One region of the Vogesella indigofera genome, then DNA from elsewhere that is predicted to be linked to it. Evidence: riboswitches for the same ligand, from Rfam matches in the RefSeq annotation. Region 1 holds a riboswitch; the other holds the start of a gene.
What was found. Region 1 has a riboswitch for thiamine pyrophosphate ahead of thiC (phosphomethylpyrimidine synthase ThiC). Riboswitches for the same ligand answer to the same signal wherever they lie in the genome.
Positions count from the first base shown of each region.

Region 2: another riboswitch for thiamine pyrophosphate. It lies ahead of PQU89_RS01830 (thiamine ABC transporter substrate-binding protein); the one in region 1 lies ahead of thiC (phosphomethylpyrimidine synthase ThiC).

Region 1 is NZ_JAQQLA010000004.1:919,990-927,770, reverse strand. Features, by position in the region: gene PQU89_RS10170 (tetratricopeptide repeat protein) at 1-21, opposite strand, end outside; gene PQU89_RS10165 (tetratricopeptide repeat protein) at 73-1,104, opposite strand; gene thiC (phosphomethylpyrimidine synthase ThiC) at 1,250-3,130, opposite strand; TPP riboswitch at 3,276-3,415, opposite strand; gene PQU89_RS10155 (protein-L-isoaspartate O-methyltransferase family protein) at 3,544-4,203, shown strand; gene PQU89_RS10150 (rhodanese-like domain-containing protein) at 4,203-4,529, shown strand; gene PQU89_RS10145 (uracil-DNA glycosylase) at 4,737-5,450, shown strand; gene PQU89_RS10140 (response regulator) at 5,604-6,377, opposite strand; gene PQU89_RS10135 (hypothetical protein) at 6,548-7,087, shown strand; gene PQU89_RS10130 (flagellar basal body L-ring protein FlgH) at 7,265-7,781, opposite strand, start outside.
Region 2 is NZ_JAQQLA010000002.1:2,847-10,627, reverse strand. Features, by position in the region: gene PQU89_RS01850 (methyl-accepting chemotaxis protein) at 1-256, opposite strand, end outside; gene PQU89_RS01845 (SIS domain-containing protein) at 612-1,199, opposite strand; gene PQU89_RS01840 (ABC transporter ATP-binding protein) at 1,323-2,264, opposite strand; gene PQU89_RS01835 (ABC transporter permease) at 2,248-3,795, opposite strand; gene PQU89_RS01830 (thiamine ABC transporter substrate-binding protein) at 3,880-4,896, opposite strand; TPP riboswitch at 4,951-5,046, opposite strand; gene PQU89_RS01825 (hypothetical protein) at 5,209-5,481, opposite strand; gene katG (catalase/peroxidase HPI) at 5,688-7,781, shown strand, end outside.

The DNA.
Region 1 (7,781 bases):
GACGGGACGGAAAATGTGCATATGGGCAGCCCAGGGTTATGTGCTTGCAGTCAGAAATTATCCGGCATGTTGTCAGTTTTGGTTTTCCGCAGCTTCCATGATGCGCTGGCCCTCGGTGATCAGTTGCTGACCTTCGCCGCTATCGCGGTTCTTTTTCAGCAGCCATCCCAGGTTGTTCATGGCCTGTCCGACGGCATAATGTTTTGCTCCCAGTGCCTGCTGTAGCACTACCAAGGCCTGTCTGTAGTACTGTTCCGCTTCCATGGCCTTGCCCTGGTCTTGAAGGCAGTCAGCGATGGCGCGTAAGGTTCTGCCCGTCTGGTCAAGAGAGTCTTCGCCATTCCGTTGGGTCATGGCCAGAGTGGCTTGCAACTGCGCCATGGCTTCGTCGAAACGCTTTTCCTTGCGGTACAACCAGCCCAGCATGCGCATGCTGCGAGTCAGGCTGGGGTGGTCCGGGCGCAAGACATGCTGCTTGATACGGATGGCTTCGATCATCATGGGTTCGGCCTGTTGGTACTGACCGGGAACCATGTGATTGAAGCTCAGGTTGTACAGGCTTTCTGCCACAGGGTAACTGTCATGCCCTGCCAGTTGTTCGCGTATTTGCAGTGCTTGCTTCAGCAGCTTCTCGCTTTCAGACATCTGGTCTTGCATGCCCAGGGCAACTCCCAGGTCATTCAGTGTCTGGGCAACGTCCAGATGCTGCTCCCCCAGTTGCTGCTGACGCGTAGCCAGTATGCGCCGGTAGAGTTTGCTCGCCGGCTTTGCCTGCTGCAGGTCCATATAAACGGCAGCCAGTCCATCTTGTACTTCTGCCTCGAGCAGGCTGCCGGGGGAAATCTGGCGGTTGTCCTGCAGCAAGGCCTTGAACATTTGTTCCGCCTGAGCGGGTTGGCGGTGTTCCCGGGTGGCGTTGGCCAGATCGATTTGCGCACGTAATTGGCCAGTGGAGTCATCTGCGGGGAGTTGCTGCAATGCTTGGCTGGCCTGTTGTAGTGCCAGTTGGTAGTAGCCGTCCTGCAGCAATTGTTTGATGTCTGCGGCCTGTGCGGGCAGTGCCAATGGCATACATAACAGCAGACTGAATAAAACGCTTTTCATGCGATGCCCCTTCGGTTGGAGCCAGCATGGTGCCGCAAAATATGCCGGCGGGGAATATGGCTTTGTAATGAAGACGTACCCGCCACAAAAGGTTGGCCGCATCGCTGCGGCCAACCTTTATCGTTTCAGCTGGAGCAAAACCGGCTTACACCTTGTCGTACAGCTTGCCGCCGCCTTTCACGAACTCGATCGATTTCACTTCCATACCCTTCTGCAGCGCGTCCTGTTCGCTGATGCCCTGTTTGGCGGCGAATTCGCGCACATCTTGCGTGATCTTCATCGAACAGAAGTGCGGACCGCACATCGAGCAGAAGTGCGCCACCTTGGCGCTGTCTTTCGGCAGCGTCTCGTCGTGGAATTCGCGGGCCTTGTCCGGATCGAGGCCGAGGTTGAACTGGTCTTCCCAGCGGAACTCGAAGCGCGCCTTGGACAGCGCGTTGTCGCGAATCTGCGCGCCCGGATGGCCCTTGGCCAGATCGGCGGCGTGCGCGGCCAGCTTGTAGGTGATGATGCCTTCCTTCACGTCATTCTTGTTCGGCAGGCCCAGGTGTTCCTTCTGCGTCACGTAGCACAGCATGGCGGTGCCGTACCAGCCAATCTGCGCTGCACCAATCGCACTGGTAATGTGGTCGTAGCCCGGTGCGATGTCGGTGGTCAGCGGCCCCAGGGTGTAGAAAGGCGCCTCGTGGCACCACTCCAGCTCCTTGTCCATGTTCTCCTTGATCAGCTGCATCGGTACGTGGCCGGGGCCTTCGATCATCACCTGCACATCATGTTTCCACGCGATCTGGGTCAGCTCGCCCAGCGTCTTCAGCTCGCCCAGCTGCGCGGCGTCGTTGGCGTCCCAGGCGCTGCCCGGGCGCAGGCCGTCGCCCAGCGAGAAGGCCACGTCGTAGGCCTTCATGATCTCGCAGATGTCCTCGAAGTGGGTGTACAGGAAGTTTTCCTGGTGATGCGCCAGGCACCACTTGGCCATGATCGAGCCGCCACGCGACACGATGCCGGTCATGCGTCCGGCGGTCAGCGGTACGTACTGCAAGCGCACACCGGCGTGGATGGTGAAGTAATCGACGCCCTGCTCCGCCTGCTCGATCAGGGTGTCCTTGAAGATTTCCCAGGTTAGGTCTTCGGCCTTGCCGTTGACCTTTTCCAGCGCCTGGTAGATCGGCACGGTGCCGATCGGTACCGGGCTGTTACGCAGGATCCATTCGCGGGTTTCGTGAATGTTCTTGCCGGTGGACAGGTCCATGATGGTGTCGGCGCCCCAGCGGATGCCCCAGGTCATCTTGTCCACTTCTTCGCTGATCGACGACGTTACTGCGCTGTTGCCGATGTTGCCGTTGATCTTCACCAGGAAGTTGCGGCCGATGATCATCGGCTCGGATTCCGGATGGTTGATGTTGTTGGGGATGATGGCGCGGCCGGCGGCGATTTCCTGGCGCACGAATTCCGCGGTGATGGTGTCCGGCAGGTTGGCGCCGAAGCTGTGGCCGGGGTGCTGGCGGGTCATCAGCTCCAGCAGGCGGTCGTTCTTGCCGCCGGCCGTTTTCAGGCTCTCGACATACGCCTGGCGGTTGAGGTTTTCGCGGATGGCGACGTATTCCATCTCCGGGGTGATGATGCCCTGCCGCGCGTAGTGCATCTGGCTGACGTTGCGGCCAACCTTGGCGCGGCGCGGTTTGCGCTGCAGGTTGAAGCGCAGGTCGGCGAGCTTGGGGTCGGCTTCGCGCTGGCGGCCGTAGTCGCTGGACAGGCCGGCCAGCAACTCGGTGTCGTCGCGCTCGGCGATCCACGCCGCGCGCAGCGGGGCGAGGCCGTTCTGGATATTGATCTGGGCTTGCGGGTCGCTGTAAGGGCCGCTGCAGTCGTAGACGTAGATCGGCGGGTTCTGCTCGCCGCCGAACTGGGTCGGGGTGTCGGCCTGGCTGATCTCGCGCATCGGCACGCGGATGTCGGGGCGGCTGCCCTCGACGTAGATCTTGCGGGAATTCGGCAGCGGCGCGATGGCGGCGGCATCGACCACCATCTGTTGGTTGGGCTTGTGGCTATCGGGTGTGGCAGGCGCGTTCATCGGGCAGGTTCTCCAAGGCGATGAAACGGCGCAAGGAGCGGCCCGGAAGATCCGGCTGCAGGCAGGCCGCCGTGCTGCGGAACGGATGGCAGCGGGCGGTGTCTGGCAGATTACGCTTCCCTACGCCGGTATTATCCGGGTCAGGTTCGAAGGGTGACTCTCACCCACTGCGGCTGCTGTCCCCGCCGGCGCCTTGGCGCGGATGGTACACAAGCCGGAGCAGGACCCCTAGCGATGCTGTGAAGGTAAGGTAAATGTGGGATAATCGCAAGTTAGCAATCGTGCGGACGATTGCGAAAGCTCGGTTGTCGCAGCCCGGTTTTCAGAGTCGTCCTTGATATTGTCTTGAATCCAAGCCGGAGTTTCCGATGAATTTCGAACAAGCCCGCTTCAATATGGTTGAGCAACAGATCCGTCCGTGGGACGTGCTCGACACCTCCATTCTCGATCTGCTGTTCCACGTGAAACGCGAAGATTTTGTCGGTACCGACAAGCGTGCGCTGGCCTTTGTCGACACCCAGCTGCCGCTGGACAACGGCTGCACCATGCTGGAGCCGAAAGTCGAAGCCCGCCTGGTACAGGACCTGCAGGTGAAAGCCAGCGACAAGGTGCTGGAAATCGGCACCGGCAGCGGCTACCTGACCGCACTGCTGGCCGCCGTCGGTCAGCACGTGTACAGCGTCGACATCGACGCGCAGCAGCTGCAGCAGGCTGCGGCCAACCTCAAAACCGCCGGCATCAAGAACGTGACGCTGAGCCAGGGCAACGGTATTGACGGCCTGGCGGCGCAGGCGCCGTTCGATGTGATCTGCGTCGGCGGTTCGGTACCGGTGGTGCCGGAAGCGCTGAAGGCGCAGCTGGCTGTCGGCGGCCGCATGGCGGTAATCGTCGGCGACGCGCCGGTAATGGTCGCCAAGATCATCACCCGCGTGTCCGAAACCGCGTATCAGGAAAGCGTCAGCTTCGACACCAATATCGCGCGCCTGCAGCAGCTGGACGCGATCGAACCGTCGCGCTTCAGCTTCTGATGATCCGCGAAATCAACGCCCGCGAGCTGGCCGACTGGCTGGCCGACGCTTCCCGCCCGCAGCCGGTGCTGCTCGACGTACGCGAGGACTGGGAGTTCGCGCTGTGCCGCATAGCCGGTTCGCGCCAGATTCCGATGAACCTGATCCCACTGCGCCACAACGAGCTGCCGGATGACACCCCGGTGGTGACCATCTGCCACCACGGCGTGCGCAGCTACCAAGTTGGCCTGTTTCTGGAGAACGCCGGCTTCGAGCAGGTGCTGAGCCTGCGCGGCGGCGTGGCGGCGTGGGCGGACGAGGTCGAGCCGGCGATGGCGCGCTACTGAGCCGACGTGGGCCGCAAGCAAAGCCGTTCCCTGTGGAGCGGCTTTTTTATTGGCACCGTTGCCGGCCCGGCATGCCGTCACGCGCGGGTCTTGGCGTGTCTGGCGCGGTGTTGGTAGCCGCTATTGCTGCCGCGGGTTCGGTGGCCGCAATGACTCGCCTGCCCGCTGGCGAGCCCTGAATTTTTCGTGATTCCGATGGTTAACAACATGACTTATCTCGCCCCCGCCCTTGCCGCCCTGCCTGCAGCCTGGCAGCAGGTGCTGGCAACGCCGGCCATCAGCGCACAACTGGCTGCGATCGACGCAAAACTGGCGGAGCGCGCCGCCGCCGGCGCGGTGATCTACCCGCCGCGCGAGCTGGTGTTCAACGCGCTGCGCCACGTGGCGCCGGCCGACATCCGCGTGGTGATCATCGGCCAGGACCCGTACCACGGCGCCGGCGAGGCGATGGGGCTGAGTTTCTCGGTGCCGGACGGGGTGAAGATCCCGCCCAGCCTGCGCAACATCTACAAGGAACAGCTCAGCGACCTCGGCCTGCCGCCGCCGGCCAGCGGCAACCTGACGCACTGGGCGGCGCAGGGCGTGCTGCTGCTGAATGCCTCGCTGACGGTGGAAGCCGACCGCGCCGGCAGTCACGGCAAGCTCGGCTGGCAGCCGGTGACCGACGCGCTGATCGACGCGGTGAACGCGGCCAATCCCGGCTGTGTGTTTCTGCTGTGGGGCAACTGGGCGCACGGCAAGGCCGAGCGCATCGATGCCGCCCGCCACTGCGTGCTGAAGGCGGCGCACCCGTCGCCGCTGTCGGCCAGCCGCGGCTTTCTCGGCTGCCGCCATTTCTCGCAGGCCAACCGGTGGCTGGCCGAGCGCGGCCGCGGCGAGATCGCCTGGGGTGGCGCGGTGGCTCAGGGCGGGCTGTTCTAGCTCGCAGGCTGCGGTCAACGTTGGCCGCAACGGCGCCGCGTCGCTTGGCGGCCCGGATGGCCAGCGGCTGAGACGGCGTTCACCGCGCAGCCGGCGTGCTGACCCCGGTCACGCCGCCGCTTGCGTGTTGCCGCGCGCGCTTGGCGCCGGCGTTCACAGGCAGCTGGTCGCCGCGTCCAGGATGTAGCCCTCGCCGCGCACGGTGCGGATCAGGTGCGGGTTGCGCGGGTCGTCCTGCAGCTTGTGGCGCAGGCGCGAGATCAGGATGTCGATGCTGCGGTCGAAGGCGTCGACGGTACAGCCGCGGGTCAGGTCCAGCAGCAGCTCGCGGTCGAGGATGGTGCGCGGCCGCTGCAGCAGTACCGACAGCAGGCGGAATTCGGCGTTGGACAGCGGGATCACCACGCCCTGCTTGTCCTGCAGCTGGCGCAGGCCGACGTTGAGGCGCCAGTCGCCGAACTGGATCTGGCGTGGCGGCTTGTCGCTGCCGTGGCTGGCGGCCGGCTGGCGCCCGGCCTGGGTGCGGCGCAGCACCGAGTGGATGCGCGCCACCAGCTCGCGGATGTCGAACGGCTTGCTGACGAAGTCGTCGGCGCCGACTTCCAGGCTGATGATGCGTTCGATCGGCTCGCCGTGGGCGCTGATCATCAGGATCGGCACCGCGGACTGGCTGCGGATCTCCTTGCACAGCGTCAGCCCGCTTTCGCCGGGCAGCATCAGGTCGAGCACGATGACGTCGAACTGGCGGCTGGCCATCGCCTCGCGCATGGCGCGGCCGTTGCCGACGCCGACGCAGCTCATTGCGTAGCCGTGCAGGTACTGGCAGATCAGGCTGCGGATGTCTTCGTCGTCGTCCACCACCAGCACGTGCAGCATGACAGACGCGGCGCCGGGGGCGACGGTAAGGGCGGGACTGCTGGAAATCATGGGTATCAGGGCCTGCGCCGGAACTCGATCGCGCCAGCTTAAACAGCGGCTGCAACGCCGGTGTGTGCGTTGTGTACGGGAATGGATACAAAGCGGCAAACTGCCCGCTACATCGCCGCGCGTAGACTACCGGCTGGCTCTCCCTCATGCCGCCGCGCGCGGCCGTCCCCATGCCCCACTCCTGCCCGCCTTTCGTCCGCCTCGGCCTGCTGCTGGCCTGCGCCAGCCTCGGCGGCTGCATCACCATCCAGGCGCTGCCCAACCCGGTGCGCGAGGTGTTCACCTTCGGCTTTTCCACCGCCACCGAGATGCAGGCGATGGCGGAAAAGGAACGCCAGGTCAGCGAGCGGCGGCTGGCACCCTACCCGCAGCTGTGCATCGAATGGAACGAACGGGTGACGGTACCGGACTTCCTGCGCGTGGTGGAGGACGGCCTGCGCCGTCGCGGCGTGGCCAGCCAGGTGTACGCACCGGGCACCCTGCCCGCCGGCTGCGTGGTGCTCAGCTACGCCGCCAGCCGTGCCTGGGAACAGGATTTTGCCTACATGAGCCACGCCACGCTGGCGCTGCGCAAGGACGGCAACGTGCTGGCCAAGGTGGAGTATGAGCCGCGCCGCCTCGGCTTCGACAAGTGGGCCAGCACCGAGGCCAAGCTGATCTTCCTGCTCGACCAGCTGCTGTTCAGCGGCGGCCCGCGCGACGTGCGCTAGCGGCCTGCGGCCAACCTTGTGCGCAGAACCGGTGCACGATTTGTCGCGAATGGCTGCCAATGGAGCGATACGGCGTTGAAAACGGCGCCGGAATGCGTGTTCCTATCTGGAGCAACGTCGCTTCATCCGCCGTGTTCGCCCTGTCTCGCGTGAGCGCGCGAGATCGTGACCCCGCGCTCAGTACAGGCTGACCGCGGCGCCGAACAGCAACTGCACCCACGCCAGCACGCCGGCGTCCAGCGGCATGTTCTGGTTGACCTGGTCCAGCCGCGCGTTGATCACGTACTTCGACGAGATGCTGTTGCCGGGCTGGATGTGGTTGCCGTTGACGATGCCGGAGAAGCGCAGCACGCTCTGCTTGCCGTTGACCAGCACCGCCTTGTCGCCACCGACCACCAGATAGCCGTTGGGCAGCACGTCCAGCACCGACACCATGATGTTGCCGTTGACCTTGTTGCTGTTCTTGACGCTGCTCTGGCCGTTGTCGTTGATGCTGTAGTCGGAGTCGACATCGACCTCGAACAGCTGCTTGATCAGCCCCGGCATGGTGTGCAGCGCGCCGGGGCCGTTGATGCTGGTGGCGCCGCTGGCCTTGTCGTTCAGCTGCCGGCTGCTGCTGCTGCTGACGTCCTCCTCGATGGTGACCACGATGCTGTCGCCGACGTGCTTGGCGATCTGGGTCTCGAAGAACAGC
Region 2 (7,781 bases), on a different contig from region 1:
GATTGGCGAGGAAGCCGTCGCGGTTCAGCGCGCCGGCGCGGACCTTGTGCGCGGCATCGACAATGCTGACCGCGTAGCCGTCCGCCACCAGCTTCAGCTGCTGCAGCGGCACCACGCGATCGTGATAGGTACTTGAAAAATCGGCAAGAATCTTGGACTGGGTATACATGCCGTAGCCGCCGAGAAAGGCGGCGATGGCGAGCAGAACGACGACCAGAAAACTTAAACGCTGGCCGATGGTGGGATTGCGCAGCATGGGGGTGGCTCCGGTGGGGTTTAGCGCGACACCAGGGGTGATCCTGATGTCATCACTGTTGATATCTAGTGCCAACCCGGCCCCAGTGCAATGCGATCTTTTAGCACCCCGTATTTCTACTTAGTTGCCAAAGTCATAGCCTATAAGCAATTTTATGACAAAATCCGCATGTTTCGACGCACAAAACTCAAGCCTGACCGTGGCAAAAGCCGCCAGAACGACATTGATGCCAACCCTGCTCAATTAAAGCCAGAATAGAATCAAGCTGTCACGGCGAAAAAGCTGTAACACCATGTCGCAATTGAATAAAAAAAGCCTGCTCGCGAGCAGGCTTTATATTTCATGCCGATGACAATCAGGCGTAGTTTTCCGGGAACAGCGCGCGCTCCACCGATTCGATCAGGATGTGGATCACCTTGATGTGCAGCTCCTGCACGCGGTCGGCGTACTGGCCGCCCGGGGTGCAGACATCGATATCGGCCAGCTCGCCGATCACCGAGCCGGGGCGGCCGGTCAGCGCCACCACGGTGACGCCCAGCGCTTTCGCCGCGTTCACCGCGGCGAGGATGTTTTTGCTGCTGCCGCTGGTGCTAATCGCCAGCAGCACGTCGCCCTGCCCGGCGTGCGCCTCCAGATAGCGCGAGAAGATCGCCTCGTAGCCGTAGTCGTTGCCGACGCAGCTGATATGGCTGGGGTCGCTGATACTGGCCGCCGGCAGCGCCTTACGGTTCAGGCGGTAGCGGCCGGACAGCTCCTCGGCAAAGTGCATCGCGTCGCACATAGAGCCGCCATTGCCGCAACTGAACACCCGTTTGCCGTGGCGGAAGGCGTTCACCAGCGCATCACCGGCATCGCCGATGGCAGCCAGCGCTGCCGGATTGGCCAGCAGCGCATCCAGCGCGTTACGGGCTTGGTGGAGGGTGTCGAGAATATGCGGCTTCATGGTGCGTTCTTTCTGCAATTATCCGGAAACAGGCGTGGCAGTTTACACCAAAAGCCGCGCCCGGCACCTGTTCCGCCTCAAGCCCGGTGCTGGCCGCGTGTCACTTCCTGGTGCAGCAAAGCGCTACCAGCGCAGCAGCGCCGCGGCATCGACGCCCACCGCCAGATGGCCGCCGCGCTGCGGATACGGCTGCGAGGCCAGCTCGCGCGCCGACAGCGACAGCACCCAGTCGCCGCCGTCGCCGGCCACCACCACGCGACAGCCCTCCACCCGCGGCTCGACCAGTTTCACCGTGCGCAACGGCTGGCCGTCGCCGAGCAGGAAGGCCGCCGGCGGGATGGCGTGATCGGCGGCGACGTTGTCGAAGCCGACAAAGCGCGCCACCCAGGCGCTGGCCGGCTGCGCCAGCACCTCGCCCGGGGTACCGACCTGGATCAGCCGCCCGTGCTGCAGGATGGCGACGCGATCGGCCAGCGCGAACGCCTCGTGACGGTCGTGCGTCACCAGCAAGGTCGGCACCGCCATGGCGGACAGCCGCTGGCGCAGGTCGTCGATCAGCTGCTGCTTGAGATGGGTGTCGAGGCTGGAAAACGGTTCGTCGAGCAGGAACAGCGCCGGCTCGCCGATCAGCGCCCGCGCCAGCGCCACCCGCTGCTGCTCGCCGCCGGACAGCTGGTGGCAGGCAGCCGCGCCACGGCCGGCTAGGCCCACCGCCGCCAGCGCCGCCTCGGCACGCTGGCGTGCGACGGCACGCGGCACACCGCGTTCCTGCAGGCCGAAGGCCACGTTGGCCGCGGCGTCGAGATGCGGAAACAGCGCGTGGTCCTGGAACATCATCGCCAGCTGGCGCTGCTCCGGCGGCAGGCGGCTGATGTCGCGCCCGCCCAGCCACACCTGGCCTCGCTGCGGCCGCAGCAGGCCGGCGATCACCGCCAGCAGGCTGGACTTGCCCTCGCCGGAGGGGCCGAGCAGGGCCACGGTTTCGCCGGCGGCCACCTGCAGCGACAGGCCGTCCAGCACGCGGCGGCCGGCAAACGCCAGCGCCAGGTCACGAAGTTCGAGCATGGGTCTTCTCCGGCCACTCGATGGCCATGAATGCCAGCAGCGCCAGCAGCAGCAGCACGCTGGACAACACCAGCGCCGCCTCAAGGTTGGCCGCACCGGGGCGGCCCAGATGCTGATAGATCAGCGTGGTCAGCGTCAGCCACTCAGGCCGCGACAGGAACAGGCTGACCGCGAACTCGCCGACGGCGGTGGCGGCGGCAAACGCCATGCCGCGGCGCAGCGCCGGGCGCATCAGCGGCAGGCTGACACGCCAGAACACGCGCCACGGCGATGCACCCAGCGTGCGCGCGGCATTGGGCAGCGCCGGCGGCAAGGCGTCGCGGGCGCTGACCACCGCCTTGGCGACAAAGGGGTAGGCCAAGAGCGCGTAGGCGGCCACCAGCAGCGCCAGCGTCGCACTGTAGGCGGGATAGGCCAGCAGCAGGCCGAAGGCGACGCACACTGGCGACACCATGAAGGGCAGGAACATCAGCGCGCGCAGGCCGGCGCTGCGCCGCGCCGCCAGCCCGTGCAGCAGGCCCAGGAGTGTCGCCAGCAGCAGCGCCAGCAGCGAGAAGCGCAGCGTGTTGCCCAGCGCCAGCAGGGTGTCGTCCTGCAGCAGCACCCGCCACGCCGCGGCGTCGGCCAGCAGCGCGCGCAGCAGCACCGCCAGCAGCGGCGCGGCGGCGAACAGCGCCAAGAGCAGCAGGCTGGCCAGCAGCAGCAGCCGTTGCGGCCAACCTTGCACCGGCTGGCGCAGCGGCGGGCTGCGCTTGTCCGGCCGCGCCAGGCGGCGCTCGATCAGCGCGTACAGCAGCGCGATGACGGCGCCGAGCAGCAGCATCAGCAGCGCCAGCGCGCCGGCGTCGGCCAGGTTCAGCTCGTAGGCGACCAGCGAGTAGATTTCGACCTCCACCGTGGCGTAACGCTGACCGCCGAGCAGCAGCGCCAGGCCGAAGCCGGAGAAGCAGTACAGGAAGATCAGGCACAGCGCCGACGCCAGCCACGGTCGCACCACCGGCCACTCCACGCGCCAGAACGCGCGCCAGCGCGAGGCGCCCAGCGTGCGCGCCACCATCAGCCGGCTGGCCGGCACGTGGTCAAAGCCGTCCACCGCGGCGCGGATCAAGAGCGGCAGGTTGTAGAATAGGTTGCCGTACAGCAGCAGCCACGGCGTGTCCTGCAGGTTCAGCCCGCTGAGGCCGTGCGGGCCGAACAGCGCCAGCACGCCGAGGCCGGCGACCAGCGTCGGCATCACGAACGGTAGCATCAGCACCCGCAACAGCAGCGCGCGGCCACGAAACTCGAAGTGCGCCAGCACCCACGCCAGCGGCACCCCCAGTAGCAGCGTCAGCCCGCAAGTGGCCGCCGCCTGCAGTAGCGACCAGCCCAGGCGCCACTGCAGGTAGGCGTCGCTCAGCAGCGCCGGGCTGAACGCCAGCCCGCCCTCGTACAGCAGGCGCGACAGCGGCAGCCCGACCAGCAGCAGCAGGAATGACAGCGGCGGCAAGGCCAGCCAGCGGGAGTTAGACAAGGACAACACTTTCTGCATCACGACAATGGAAAACGGTAACGGCTGCTGCCGTTACCGTCATGAGTAGTAGTCGCTGCCGGCCAGTGCCGGCAGCCCGCCGCATCACGGCGCGTTCTTGATCACCAGTCGCGTCCAGCGGCTGACCCAGGCGGCGGTCTTGTGCTGCATCGCCTTCAGATCCGGATTGCTGAAGCTGGCCGGCTGCGCGGCGTGCTTGAACACCGGCGCCAGCGCCACGCCGGCTACCGCCGGGTACATCCACATGCTGGTCTGCAGCTCTTTTTGCACCGCCTCGCCGCGCAGGAAATCGACGAACTGCTGCGCGAGCGCAGGTTGCTGCCCGCCCTTGACCTTGGCCACGCCCTCCACCTGCATGAATACGCCGCCCTTCAGCGCCAGATTGGCGGTCGGCGATTCGGCCAGTTTTTCCTTGCTGTAGAACACTTCCGCCGCCGGGCTGGTGGCATAGCTGACCACGATAGGGCGCGCGCCGCCGTTGCGGGTGAAGTCGGTGTAGTAGGCCTCGCTCCAACCCTTGGCCACCTTCAGGCCGTTGTCACGCAGCTTGCCCCACCACTGGAAGGCGCCTTCTTCGCCCTTGCCGGCGATGGTCGCCAGCAGGAAGGCGAGGCCCGGGCTGGAGGTGGCCGGGTTTTCCACTACCAACAGGTCCTTGTAGGCGGGCTTGGCCAGGTCGTCCAGCGTCGCCGGCAGCGGCAGCTTGCTGCCCGCGAACCAGGCCTTGTCGATGTTGAGGGTGACGTAACCGTAGTCGATGGCCACCGCGCCCGGCAGGCTGGCCGCGGCCACGCTGCGGCCAACCTTGCTGCTGGTCGCCTCCAGCACGCCGGCGGCGTTGGCCTTGCCGATCAGGGTGTTGTCGATGCCGTACACCACATCGGCCACCGGATTGGCGCGGGTCAGGATCAGCTTGTTGAGCATCTCGCCGGCATCGCCACCCTTGATGATGGCCAGCTTGGCGCCGCTCTGTTTCTCGAACTCGGCGATGCGCTCTTTGGGCAGGCTGAACGAACTGTGCGTCATCACCCGCAGCTCGGCGGCCAGGGTGGTCAGGGAGGCGCCGGCCAGCGCCAGCAGCAGTACGGTTTTCTTGAACATTGCAGACATCCTCTTTTGGTAGTGGCGCGCACCAAAAGAAGAAGCGGGACGCGGACTGGCCGCGCATCACGCTCCCTCCGCTGGCATGACCCAGATCAGGTTCTGGGGTCTCTCTCAGTCTGCCTGTGGCAGACACCCCCGGTGATCGAAGCGGCGAGTATAGCGCGTTGCGCGGCATTGCTTAACCGCCGCGGCGCGCGGGCGGCGCAAAAAAATCGCCCGCCCCCAAGGCGGGAACGGGCGTGTCTTGCAGTATGCAGACCGAAGCAACGGGACAGACTCTCAAGCGAGGCGCAGCCACCACGGCTACCCTCACCGTTCATTCAGCAAATGCCGTGCCAGCAAAAAGCACCGCCGGCACTGCCAATTCACCACTTTGCCGCTATAAAAAGAATCACCACGACATGGCGCATGCACCAGCGCGGCGCAATGGGCACCCGATGCGTGCGGCATGGCAGGCAAATAGCAAAAAGCTAACACATCAAAAATAACAATCAATTTAACAAATGCATAACCGGTATCCATAATCCAGTCATCCACCGATCTGCAAGGAGCCACACCATGAAACATTTCTTCCGCCAGCACATCACCCTCGACGACCTGTGGGCCAACCTGGTGTGGATGCAGTAACCGCAACGTTGGCCGCAGCGCGCGTGATGGCACTCCTCGACAACCAGCCGGGTGACCAGCGCGTCACCGTCCAGATCAGCAGTCAAATTAACCCCAGCAAACCGCAGCGGATCAGCCGTCTGGCGTGATCCGCTGACAATCAAAAGCAACAGGAGAGAACCATGTCGACAGAAGCCAAGTGCCCGTTCTCGGGCAGCGCCGCCCCGCACACCGTAGCCGGCGGCCCCTCCAACGGTGACTGGTGGCCACAGCAGCTGAAGCTGGGCATCCTGCACCAGCACGGCGCCGAGTCCGATCCGATGGGCGAGGCGTTCGACTATGCCGCAGAATTCAAGACGCTGGATCTGGACGCCGTGCTCCAGGACCTGCACGCGCTGATGACCGATTCGCAGGACTGGTGGCCGGCGGACTGGGGCCACTACGGCGGCCTGATGATCCGCATGGCGTGGCACGCCGCCGGCACCTACCGCATCGCCGACGGCCGCGGCGGCGCCGGCACCGGCAACCAGCGCTTTGCCCCGCTCAACAGCTGGCCGGACAACGGCAACCTCGACAAGGCGCGCCGTCTGCTGTGGCCGGTCAAGCAGAAGTACGGCCGCAAGCTGTCGTGGGCCGACCTGTTCATCCTCGCCGGCAACGTGGCGCTGGAATCGATGGGCTTCAAGACCTTCGGCTTCGGTGGCGGTCGCGAGGACATCTGGGCGCCGGAAGAAGACATCTACTGGGGACCGGAGAGCACCTGGCTGGGGGACAATCGCTACAGCGGCGACCGCGAGCTGGCCAACCCGCTGGCCGCGGTGCAGATGGGCCTGATCTACGTGAACCCGCAAGGCCCCAACGGCAACCCGGACCCGGTCGCCTCCGGCCGCGACGTGCGCGAAACCTTCGCCCGCATGGCGATGAATGACGAGGAAACCGTGGCGCTGGTGGCCGGCGGCCACACCTTCGGCAAGGCACACGGCGCCGGCGACCCGGCACTGGTCGGCCCGGAACCGGAAGGCGCGCCGATCGAGGAAATGGGTCTGGGCTGGGTCAACCAGTTCGGCAGCGGCAAGGGCGAGCACGCCATCACCAGCGGCATCGAGGGTGCATGGAAACCCCACCCCACCACCTGGGACCACGGCTACCTCGACACCCTGTTCGGCTACGAGTGGGAGCTGACCAAGAGCCCGGCTGGCGCGTTCCAGTGGGTGGCCAAGGACGTGAAGCCGGAACACATGATTCCGGACGCGCACGATCCGAGCAAGAAGCACCCGCCGATGATGACCACCGCCGACCTGTCGCTGCGCTTCGACCCGATCTACGAGCCGATTGCCCGCCGCTTCCACCAGGACCCGCAGTCGTTTGCCGATGCCTTCGCCCGCGCCTGGTTCAAGCTCACCCACCGCGACATGGGCCCGCGCGCCCGCTACCTCGGCAAGCTGGTACCGGCGGAAGAACTGATCTGGCAAGACCCGGTGCCGGCCGTGGACCACCCGCTGGTCGACGCGCAGGACATCGCCGCGCTGAAGGCCAAGGTGCTCGCCTCCGGCCTGAGCACTGCGCAACTGGTCAGCACCGCCTGGGCCTCCGCCGCCACCTTCCGTGGCAGTGACAAGCGCGGCGGCGCCAACGGCGCGCGTATCCGCCTGGCACCGCAGAAGGACTGGGCGGTCAACCAGCCGGCGCAACTGGCGCAGGTACTGCAAACGTTGGCCGCAATCCAGCAGGACTTCAACGCCAGTGCCGCCGGCGGCAAGAAGATCTCGCTGGCCGACCTGATCGTGCTGGCCGGCGGTGCCGCCATCGAAGCCGCAGCCAAGCAAGCCGGTCAGCAGGTGACCGTGCCGTTTGCGCCGGGGCGCACCGACGCCACGCAGGACCAGACCGACGTGGCCTCGTTCGCGGTACTGGAGCCACGCACGGACGGCTTCCGTAACTACGTGCAGCCGGGACTGGAAAGCGCAGCGGCCGAGCTGCTGATCGACAAGGCGCAGCTGCTGACGCTGAGCGCGCCGGAAATGACGGTACTGATCGGCGGCCTGCGCGTGCTGGGCGCCAATGCCGGCCAGGCGCAGCACGGCGTGTTCACCCAACGCCCCGGGGTCCTGAGCAACGACTTCTTCGTCAACCTGCTCGACATGGGCACCAAGTGGCAAAAGTCCGCCACCGACGGCGTACTGGAAGGCCACGACCGCGCCAGCGGCGTGCCGAAGTGGACCGCCACCACCGTGGACCTAGTGTTCGGCTCCAACTCGCAGTTGCGGGCGCTGGCG